DNA from 3 places in the Nocardioides sp. NPDC006303 genome. Region 2 is predicted to be linked to each of the others. Evidence: riboswitches for the same ligand, from Rfam matches in the RefSeq annotation. Region 2 holds a riboswitch; each other region holds the start of a gene.
The links. A riboswitch is a leader RNA that binds a small molecule or an ion and turns the genes downstream of it on or off. The one in region 2 is predicted to bind cobalamin.

Region 1: linked by a shared signal. The riboswitch ahead of ABZY89_RS26320 (iron ABC transporter permease) and the one ahead of ABZY89_RS22360 (prenyltransferase/squalene oxidase repeat-containing protein) in region 2 are both predicted to bind cobalamin.
Region 3: linked by a shared signal. The riboswitch ahead of ABZY89_RS26360 (VWA domain-containing protein) and the one ahead of ABZY89_RS22360 (prenyltransferase/squalene oxidase repeat-containing protein) in region 2 are both predicted to bind cobalamin.

What each region holds. Positions count from the first base shown of each region.
Region 1 covers NZ_JBEXRR010000051.1:5,424-8,687, forward strand. The annotation lists gene ABZY89_RS26315 (ABC transporter ATP-binding protein) at 1-353, opposite strand, end outside; gene ABZY89_RS26320 (iron ABC transporter permease) at 350-1,360, opposite strand; cobalamin riboswitch at 1,474-1,659, opposite strand; cobalamin riboswitch at 1,749-1,966, shown strand; gene ABZY89_RS26325 (ribonucleotide-diphosphate reductase subunit beta) at 2,117-3,115, shown strand; gene ABZY89_RS26330 (ribonucleotide reductase N-terminal alpha domain-containing protein) at 3,115-3,264, shown strand, end outside.
Region 2 covers NZ_JBEXRR010000035.1:38,094-41,357, forward strand. The annotation lists gene ABZY89_RS22355 (hypothetical protein) at 1-546, opposite strand, end outside; gene ABZY89_RS22360 (prenyltransferase/squalene oxidase repeat-containing protein) at 540-1,613, opposite strand; cobalamin riboswitch at 1,679-1,814, opposite strand; gene ABZY89_RS22365 (glycoside hydrolase family 19 protein) at 1,881-2,516, shown strand; gene ABZY89_RS22370 (NYN domain-containing protein) at 2,541-3,264, opposite strand, start outside.
Region 3 covers NZ_JBEXRR010000051.1:15,596-18,859, forward strand. The annotation lists gene ABZY89_RS26360 (VWA domain-containing protein) at 1-1,615, opposite strand, end outside; cobalamin riboswitch at 1,641-1,780, opposite strand; gene cbiE (precorrin-6y C5,15-methyltransferase (decarboxylating) subunit CbiE) at 1,843-3,027, shown strand; gene ABZY89_RS26370 (helix-turn-helix domain-containing protein) at 3,030-3,264, opposite strand, start outside.

The sequences.
Region 1 (3,264 bases), on a different contig from region 2:
GACCACGGCCTCGTGCGTGGCACCCGGCCCAGCGCGACCATCTCGCCGACGAGCAGCTCCGCGGAGGCGACCTCTTCCTGGGGGACGTACGCCATCCGGCGGGCGCGTTCGCGCGAGCTGGTCCGGGCGGTCTCGCGGAGTTCGCCGGAGTCATCGGCGAGGTAGGCGTGCCCGGCGCTGGGCCGCAGCACTCCGGCGAGGATCCGCAGCAGGGTCGACTTGCCCACGCCGTTCACGCCCACGATGCCAAGGCGGGTGCCCACCGGCACGTCCAGATCGACGTCGCGAAGCACCTCGCGCTCGCCCAGCCGGGCGGCGACGCCGCGCAGCCGCAGCGCGGGCTGGCCGCTCATCCGTCGCCGCCGAAGCGATACCGGCCACGGCCCAGCAGCAGGAGGAACAGCGGCGCGCCGACGACGCCGGTGACCACTCCCAGCGGGATCTCCTGGGGCCGGGCCACCACCCGGGCGAGCACGTCGACCCACAGCAGGAACAGCCCGCCGCCCAGGGCCGCGACCGGGAGCACCACCCGGTGCTGGGCGCCCACGAGCAGCCGGGCCGCGTGCGGCACGATCAGCCCGACGAACCCGATCCCACCGCTGACCGCGACCAGGACCCCGACCAGCACGGCCAGCGCGACGAAGAGAGTCGTACGCAGCGCCGCGACGTCGACGCCGAGCGCGGCAGCGGTCTCGGGGCCGGCGGCCAGGGCGTCCAGCCAACGGTGCAGCGCCAGCATTCCGAGCCCCAGCACGAAGCCGAGGACTGCGGGCAGCCACAGCTTCTCCCAGCTGGCGCCACCGACGCTGCCGAGCATCCAGAACATCACCGAGTCGGCCGCACGCGGATCATCGCTCATGAAGACCAGGAACGAGGCGATCGCGGAGAGTCCGGAGGAGAGCACGACTCCGGAGAGCACCAGCCGGATCGGGGTCAACCCGCCCTGGGCGGTGGCCACCAACCAGACCAGCATCGCCGAGCCGACCGCCCCGAGCAGCGCTCCGCCGGAGACGGCATAGATGCCGAGGCCGCCCAGCGCCCCGGTGGTGATCGCCGCCGTCGCCCCCACCGAGGCGCCCGAGCTGATCCCGAGCAGGAACGGGTCGGCGAGCGGGTTACGGACCAGGGTCTGCATGCCGGTACCGGCCACTGCCAGGCCGGCGCCCACCGCGAGCGCCATCATCGCCCTGGGGACACGCAGCTCCCACACGATCACGTCCCACTTCCCCGGCGCGTCGCCCTGGAGCCGGTCGCCGACCGTCGCGACGACCTCACCGAGGGGTATCCGCTCGGACCCGAAGGCCAGGGACGCGACGGCGCTGAGCACCGACGCGAGCAGCAGCCCGGCCACCAGCGGCACGAACGGGACTCGTCGTCTCCCCTCACGAGCACGGCGCGGGCTCAGGGTCTCGCGGGACAGCGTTTCCACGGCGGTCGGCCTCTCAGGTCCTCTGGACCCTGGTCGCGAGGGCCGTGACGTACATCTGAGCCGACAGGTTTTCGGACTCGGGTTCACCCGGTGACGCCGCCTTCCCAGGGACTCGGTCCCCAGTGGCTTCCTGGCCGTCACCGTCGCCCTCACCGCTGCGCGCCAGTCCCGGATTCACACCGGAGTTCCCTGGCATCCATCAGGATGCGTTCGACTCGGCGCAGAGGCTAGCACGGGCTGCGGAGACGGTGTCGGAGACGTTTCCGACGACACGGCGGAACACAAGATCTAGGAAGTTGCATTGGTGTAATTCCCGCATATAGTGGTCCTCGCAGCTGGTTCTCCCACCTCGGCGACGGGGCGGGAGAGGCAAGAGGGAACCCGGTGTGAGTCCGGGACTGCCCCGCAGCGGTGAGTGGGAACGACCGCCGTCACGAAGCACTGGGAGCAAGCCGGCTCCTGGGAAGCGACGGCCACTAGGACCGAGCACGATGACGCCCACGAGTCCGAAGACCTGCCAGTGCCCACCTCATGGTGGGGTCCGCGACCTCGAGGGAAGGTCAGGGGATCGAGCGAGCACCACGTGACCGGGTCCGCCCGGCGCGCTGCCGCCGTCCTCCCTGCCTCGGCACGGATGCACGAGACATCCAGCGGGCCGGGGGCCCGCGTGAGCAAGGGGCATGGGGCTTGATCGACACCGAGGGTCTACCGATCCGCACCGAGAAGTCGGCGTACGTCTTCGACTATCCGATGGCCGAGGACCTGGCCAAGAAGCAGCGGAGCATCTTCTGGACCGCTGAGGAGATCCCGGTCGAGAACGACAAGCAGGACTTCCTGGTCAACATGACCGACGCCGAGCAGGCCGCGGTCAAGACCACGCTGAAGCTGTTCACCATCTACGAGCTGATCCTCGGCGGCGAGGTGTGGGGTGACCGGATCTTCCACGCGTTCCCGCGTCCGGAGGTCCAGATGATGGCCAACGCCTTCTCGTTCGCCGAGCTGAACATGCACGCGCCGTTCTACGCGAAGCTCAACAAGGTGCTGATGATCGACACCGAGGAGTTCTACGACTCCTACAAGAACGACCCGGTGCTGGCCGAGCGGATCCAGTTCGTCTGGGACGCGATCGCCGACGAGGACCTGCTCTACGCGCTGAGCGTCTTCACGCTGATGGAGAACTGCGTCCTCTACTCCAACTTCGCCTTCCTCAAGCACTTCCAGTCCGGCGGGAAGAACCTGCTGCAGAACGTGATCAGCGGCATCAACTTCTCCGCCCGCGACGAGAACCTGCACGCCACCGGCGGCGCCTGGCTATTCAACACCACCCTCGATGAGTACGCCGCCACCGTCCCGGCCGACAAGTTCGAGGCCGAGCGCGACGACCTCTTCGCCCGCGTCCGCGGCGTCGCCGAGCACCTCTACGCCCACGAGGCCCGGATCGTGGAGATGCTCTTCGACCACGGGCCGATCGCCGGCATCGACCAGGCCGACCTGGAGACCTTCGTGAGGTCCCGCATCGACATGACCCTGGAGAACATGCGGATGGAGCCGCTGTTCAACGTCGAGGCCAACCCGATCGCCGAATGGTTCTACAGCGGCATCAACGGCACCCAGTTCCACGACTTCTTCCAGGTCACCGGCAACGAATACAACCGCAACATCGGCGAGACGGAGTTCAGCTTCTAATGAGCAACAGCAACTGGGAGGCGCTCTCTGCCGAGCGCAAGGCCCTGCAGGCCGAGGGCATCGTGCCCGCCTTCATGACCACGGCGGGCTACGCCATGTTCAAGGCCAAGTACACCGTCGCCGAGCAGAGCGTCCGGGAGCGCTACGAG
Region 2 (3,264 bases):
CTCGGTCTCGGAGGCCGAGTCCGTCGGCTCCTCCGGAGATAACTCCGGCGACGGGCTTGAGGGCGCCCCCACAGCATCCCCAAGCTCCGTCGCCGGAGCGGTAACGACATCGTCGTCTATCCACGTGAACGCAACACCCTGCCCGGAGGTCACGCTGATTTCGGTAACATTTCTGGAGGCATAGCTCCAGGCCCCCGAATCGTCGGTGATCCACAGCGACCAGTACGCGTCGGCGGGCGGCATCTGGGCGCAACCGGCGGCTTTCGGCCGCTCATCGACGCGACATACGACACTGGGCATCGAGGTCACATAGGTGAGCGGATGCCCCGCCTTCTCGAAGAGGTCGGCGCCGGTGTCACCCTCCCCGGGCTGGACACAGGTGACCTCAGGATCGCCACCCAGCGCGTTGGGCTCGACGACGACGGTGACGCCGTCACACGCCTCGCCGGATGATGCCGCAGACGAGGCGGAGACGGGGGTGAAGACAGGTGCGGTGGCCCCGGCGAGGATCGCCAGGGCCACCAACGAGGACCGCAGGATCAGCACGAGCTCTTCGCGGTCGCATCCTTGGGCAGGAAGACCAGCGACGGCAGCGCCTGGGCGGCGGCGAGGCGGTACATCCCCTCCGACTCCTTGGTCAGGCCCTTGGTGTTGCCCTCGGTCAGCGCGGCGTCGTCATAGGCCACCGCGCCGGCGTCGTCGCCACAGGTCACGACGTGGTCGGCGACCCAGCTCGCCGCCTTCTCCGCGGCGTCGGTCTCACCCGCGCGACCGAACGCCCACCCGGCCAGGCCGGTGGTGTTGGAGTTGGCGATGTTGCCGGTGGCCGCCTTGAACGACCCGTCCTCCGTCTGGGTCTCCTTCAGCCACTCGACGCCGGCCTCGACGGCCTTCTCCGCCTCCGGGGTGGCCACCCCGGACAGGGCGATCAGCGCGAACGCGGTGGCGTCGGCGTCCGGGACGGCCTTCGGGTCGGCGTCGCAGGTCTGGTCAGCGGCGGCGGGGTCGGCCGCGAAGGTGACCCGGAACCAGCCCTCCTCGCACTGCTGTCCGGCCAGGAACTCCGTCGCGGCCGCGGCCTCCTTGCTCTCGGCGTTGTTCAGCGCCCACACGGCGTACGACTGTCCGATGGTGTTGGAGTAGTCGGCCGCCTTCTTGTCCTTGGGGTCGAGCTCGTCGGCGATCCGGCCGTTCTCGGCGACGGTGCCCTCGAGCTGCTTGAGCAGACCGGGGTCGGAGGCGTCGACGTTCTGCTGGAGGACGAGCGCCTTCGCGGTCGCCCCGGCCGAGGTGACGGTGCCGAACCCGGGCGAGGTGTAGGCCTTCTTGTTCTCCATCACCGCCGCGGCGATCGTGGAGATCTCCTCGTCGTAGCCGCCGACCTCTGCCAGCGCGATCCCGATGTCGGCGCTGAGCCCGAAGTCGTCGGTGCCGTACTGCGCGTTGCGGGCCACGCCCTCCGGTGCCTGGGCCACGAGCCAGTCGGCCACCGCGGTGGAAACCTTGGCGTCGTAGGTGGGCTTCTCCCCCTCCTCGACGGCTTTCTCGCCACAGCCGGCGAGCGAGGTGAGGGCGAGGGCGGCGGCGATGCCACCGAGGACGGTCTTCTTCATGGTTCCTTCCGCGCTGTTCGTCGGGAAGGCCCAGGGCCGACCCGCTGCTTTCCACGACAGCGTCAGGTCAGTACGCGTCCGTCAGCGGGTGCTCCGGCTCGCCCAGGACATTCTCGGTGCCTGGGCCTACGGTTGCGGGTCAGCGCCGGGATTCGACCGGCTTCCCCCACCACGGCGTGTGTTGATTGAGGCTCTGCTATGCGGGGGCAATCCTATGCCTGGCGAGCCCTGCTTGCGGGATCGCCGCCGAGCAGTCACTCTGTCCCCATGCGCCACAGGATTCTCGGCCTTGTCGCAACCTCGATCACGGCCACCCTTCTCGCCCTCGCCTCGACCACGACGGCCGGTGCGGAGGAGGCGCGGACATCGGTCACGTACGCCGATCTGGTCGCCATGTTCGGCGAGAAGGTCGGTGACCGGAGCACCGTTGAGACCGGGCTGCCAAGCCTCAACCGCGCGATGGCCGATGCCGGGATCACCACCGCCTACCGGCAGGCGGCGTATCTGACCACGCTCGCCAACGAGAGCTCCTTCCACCACGACGCCAAGGGCCGCGACAAGCGGAAGTTCACCGGTCGCGGCTACATCCAGCTGACCGGCGAGGCCAACTACTCCGACGCCGGCGCCTACTTCGACATCGACCTGCGCCGCCGCCCCGAGCTCGCCCGGTCGCTGGACTACAGCGCGCCGATCTCGCGGTGGTACTGGACCGTCGCCCGCGACATCAACCCGCTCGCCGACGCCCTGGACATGGGCAAGGTCAACGCGGCGATCGGCTACCCCTCGAACAAGAAGGAGGACGCCGAGCGCTGCCGCGACTTCAAGGCCGCGCTGAAGCACCTCCACGGGTCGGTACCCAAGGGCGTCAGATGTGCTCGCCCGGCCACCGCGGAGACTCGTTAGCTGTGTTGTCCAGAGGGCCGTACGTCACTTCTTGGTGCGCTTGTCGCTGACCGCGATCGCCGAGGTGCCCTCGTCCTTGAGCTCGAAGAGGTCGATCGCCTTGATGAGCTTGGTCCACGTGGCGTACCCGTAGTTGCGCGGGTCCTCGGAGGACTGGTTGCGGATGCGGGAGACCACGGTGCCGACCAGTGCCCAGCCGTCGTCGTCGGCGGCCGCGGCGATGGAGTTGCGCAGCAGCTGGATCAGCCGGGCGTTGCGCTTCAGCGCCTGCCCGTTGGTCGCCGCGGACGACTGCTTGCGGGTGCGCGTGGTCCCGGGCTCGGTGTCGGCCTCGGTCTCCTCCTCGGAGCCGCCGAGCTTCTCCACCACGGTGAACCGGGTGCAGGCGCTCTTGAACGGCGCCGGCGTCTTCTCCCGACCGTAGCCGTAGACAGCGCGGCCCTTCTCCCGCAGGTAGTGCACCAGCGGCGTGAAGTCGGAGTCGGAGGAGACCAGTGCGAACGCGTCCGGGATCGCTGCGTGCAGCAGCTCGACGGCGTCGATCGCGAGCGCCATGTCGGAGGCGTTCTTGTGCGCGGTCAGGTCGAACTGCTGCATCGGCCTGATCGCGGCATCGTGCAGCTCCTCGATCCAGCCCTTGAGCTCGGACTTGGTCCAGTTGCCGTAGGCCCGCCGGATCGTCACCTCGCCGTACTCGGCCAGGTCGTTCAAGATGTCGTCGATCTTCGAGGCAGGCGCGTTGTCGGCG
Region 3 (3,264 bases), on a different contig from region 2:
GGACGGCAGCCTTGACCTGCGCCATCCGCTTGCGCGCGGCCATCGACCCGGACGCGTCCACGCAGAAGAGGACCAGGTTGGCCTCCCGGCCCTCACGGACCGCGGTGCGGAGGTCCTCGATCCGCAGCTCGACCTTCGCCGACGTACGGTCTCGGGCGCCCTGCTTGCCCGCGGCCGCCTTGAGGGTCTCGACGAGGTGGAGCGAGCCGCGGGTGCTGACGCTCGCGCCGATCCGGCGGCCGCTGCTCCCGATCGCCTTGCTCCGGCCGCCGGTGCGGCCAGTGCCCAAGCCGGTTACGGTCAGGAGGCGGGGGCGGTACGCCGGGGCAGCGGCAGTGACGGACTCGGGTGCGGCACCGGAAGGAGCCTGTGGCTGGTCGGGTGCGTTGTCGGCCGTGTTGGTTTCGACACCGCTCGCTTCGCTCGCGGGCTCAACCAGCGGGGGTTCTCCGTCGGTCGAGCTGTCCCCGTCGGTCGAGCCACCGGAGCCGCTAGGCGGAGGCGTGTCGAGACCAACACCGTCACCTTCGGCGCCCGAGTTGTCCCCCGAGTCATCCGAAGGCCCGCCCTCCGGCGGCTCGGGCGGCAGCTCCTCGTCGCCGAGGATGCGGTCGAGCAGGTCCTCGTCGAGCCCGGGAGCGTCGAAGGGGTTGCGACGGCGGCGGTGCGGGAGCGCCAGCAGAGCAGCCCGGCGGATGTCTTCGCGGGTGACCTCGGAGCGACCGGCCCAGGCCGCGTGCGCGACCGCGGTGCGGGCGGTGACGATGTCGGCGCGCAGCCCGTCGACCTCGAACGCCGCGCAGACCTCGGCGATCTTGAGCAGCCCGGGCGCGGTGAGCCGAACCTTCCCGACGAGCGCACGAGCAGCAGAGATCTGAGCGGTCAGATCGCGCTCGGCGGCCACATAGCGCTCGACGAACGCAGGAGCGTCCAGGTCGAAGGCCATCCGGCGGCGTACGACCTCGGCGCGCAGCGCCGGATCCCGGGGCGCGGCGACCTCGACCGTAAGCCCGAAGCGGTCCAGGAGCTGCGGGCGCAGCTCGCCCTCCTCGGGGTTCATCGTGCCGATCAGCACGAACCGGGCGGCGTGCTCGACCGAGACGCCGTCCCGCTCGACGCTGACCCGGCCCATCGCCGCCGCGTCCAGCAGCAGGTCGACGAGGTGGTCGTGGAGCAGGTTGACCTCGTCGACGTAGAGCAGGCCGCGGTGCGCCCGCGCGAGCAGCCCCGGCTCGAACTCGACCGCGCCGCGCGACAGCGCGCTCTCCAGGTGGAGCGAGCCGACGACCCGGTCCTCGGTCGCCCCTACCGGGAGCTCGACCAGGCGCACGGGCCTGCTCTCCTCGACGGCGGCGGACCCGAAGGGCCCGTCAGGCGACTCCGCGGACGGGTCGGCCGGGTCGATCGAGAACCGATCCCCGGCGTAGACCGAGATCGAGGGCAGCACGGCCGCCAGACCGCGTACGGCCGTCGACTTCGCGGTCCCCTTCTCGCCACGGACCAGGACGCCGCCGATCTCCGGGGAGATGGTGGTGAGCACGAGCGCGAGGCCCATGTCGTCGAGGTCATCGGCCTGGCAGCCGAGGACGGCAGAAAATGGGTAATGAACCGGCATGGAGAGGCTCCCGCTCCCTATCGCTTGGATTGGATGGACGCGGGGCCGGTCTTCGGACTTGTCGAGTCCCCACGAAGGGGCTCGTTCACCGCAGCGGGCCTGTGCCGGATTCTCACCGGCTTCCCAGATTCTCCCTTCCCACCGTCCTCACCAGCTCCTGTGACAGAGCCGATGACTGGGCAGTCGGGGCACCTCGCGCCTGAGCGGCCACTGTAGCGTCTGGCCTCATGATCGTCGTGGTGGGCATCGGTGCCGGAGGTTGGGACGAGATCCCCGTACGTCACCAGCAGCTGATCCGGGAGTCCGCCGTCCTCCTCGGCGGGAAGCGCCATCTCGACCTGGTCCCGGACGTGCCCGGCCAGCGGCGCGAGCCCTGGCCATCACCGCTGCGCGAGGGCCTCCCGGCGCTCCTCGACGGCCTCGGGGAAGCGGTCGCCCTGGCCTCGGGCGACCCGCTCGTATCCGGCATCGGGACCACCCTGATCTCGCTTCTCGGTCGAGAGAACGTACGCATCGAACCGGCCGTCTCCTCCGTCGCCCTCGCCCGCGCCCGGATGGGCTGGGCCGCCGAGTCCTGCGTGGTCGTCAGCCTCGTCGGCCGCGACGTGTCGCTGGTCGCGCGCGAGCTCGCTCCCGGCCGCCGGATCCTCGCGCTCTCCTCGGACGAGTCCACTCCCGAACAGGTCGCGAACCTGCTGGTCACCACAGGTTTCGGAGCCTCGAGGATGACCGTCCTGGGCGAGCTCGGCGCGGAGACCGAGAGCACGCGGACCGCGACCGCCTCGGCGTGGGAAGGGGAGGTGCCGCGCCTCAACATCGTGGCGATCGAGTGCGTAGGCGCACCGCTCTTCGGCTGGGCTGCCGGCCTCCCCGACGACGCCTTCGAGAACGACGGCCAGCTGACCAAGCGCGACCTTCGGGCCTCGGCGCTGGCCCGCCTCGCCCCGGTCCCGGGGCAGCACCTGTGGGACGTCGGCGCAGGCGCAGGCTCGGTAGGCATCGAGTGGATGCGCACCCACCCCACCTGCACCACGACGGCGATCGAGGCCAGCCCAGAGCGGGCGGCCCGGATCGCACGGAACGCGTCCCGACTCGGCGTAACCGGCCTGACCGTCGTCGAGGGCCGCGCCCCCGATGCCCTGGCCGACCTCCCCACCCCCGACGCGATCTTCATCGGCGGCGGCGCGACCCGCCCCGGCGTACTCGACGCCTGTCTGCGAGCCCTCCGCCCCGGCGGCCGCATCGTCGTCCACGGCGTCACCCTGGAGACCGAGCAGCTCCTCGCCACCGCCTACCAGGCACACGGCGGAGAGCTCACCCGGATCGCGGTCGAGACCTCCGCCCCGATCGGCACCTTCACCGGTTGGGCCCCGGCCAGGTCGGTCACACAGTGGACCCACTCCATCGGGTGAGATCAGCCGGCGAGGTCGCGGCGCCAGCGCGGGGTGGTCGACTCGAGGGCCGCGAGAAGCCCGACGGTCTCTGACGGGTCGCTGAGGCGGTCGCCGAATAGTTCCTTGATGCGCCTGAGCCGGTGGCGCACGGTCTGCTCGTGGACCATGAGGTGCTCGGCGACGACGGGGGCGCTGGGGCGGGTACGCAGCCAGACCAACATGGTCTCGGCGAGCGCCAGGCGCCGTTTCGGAGTC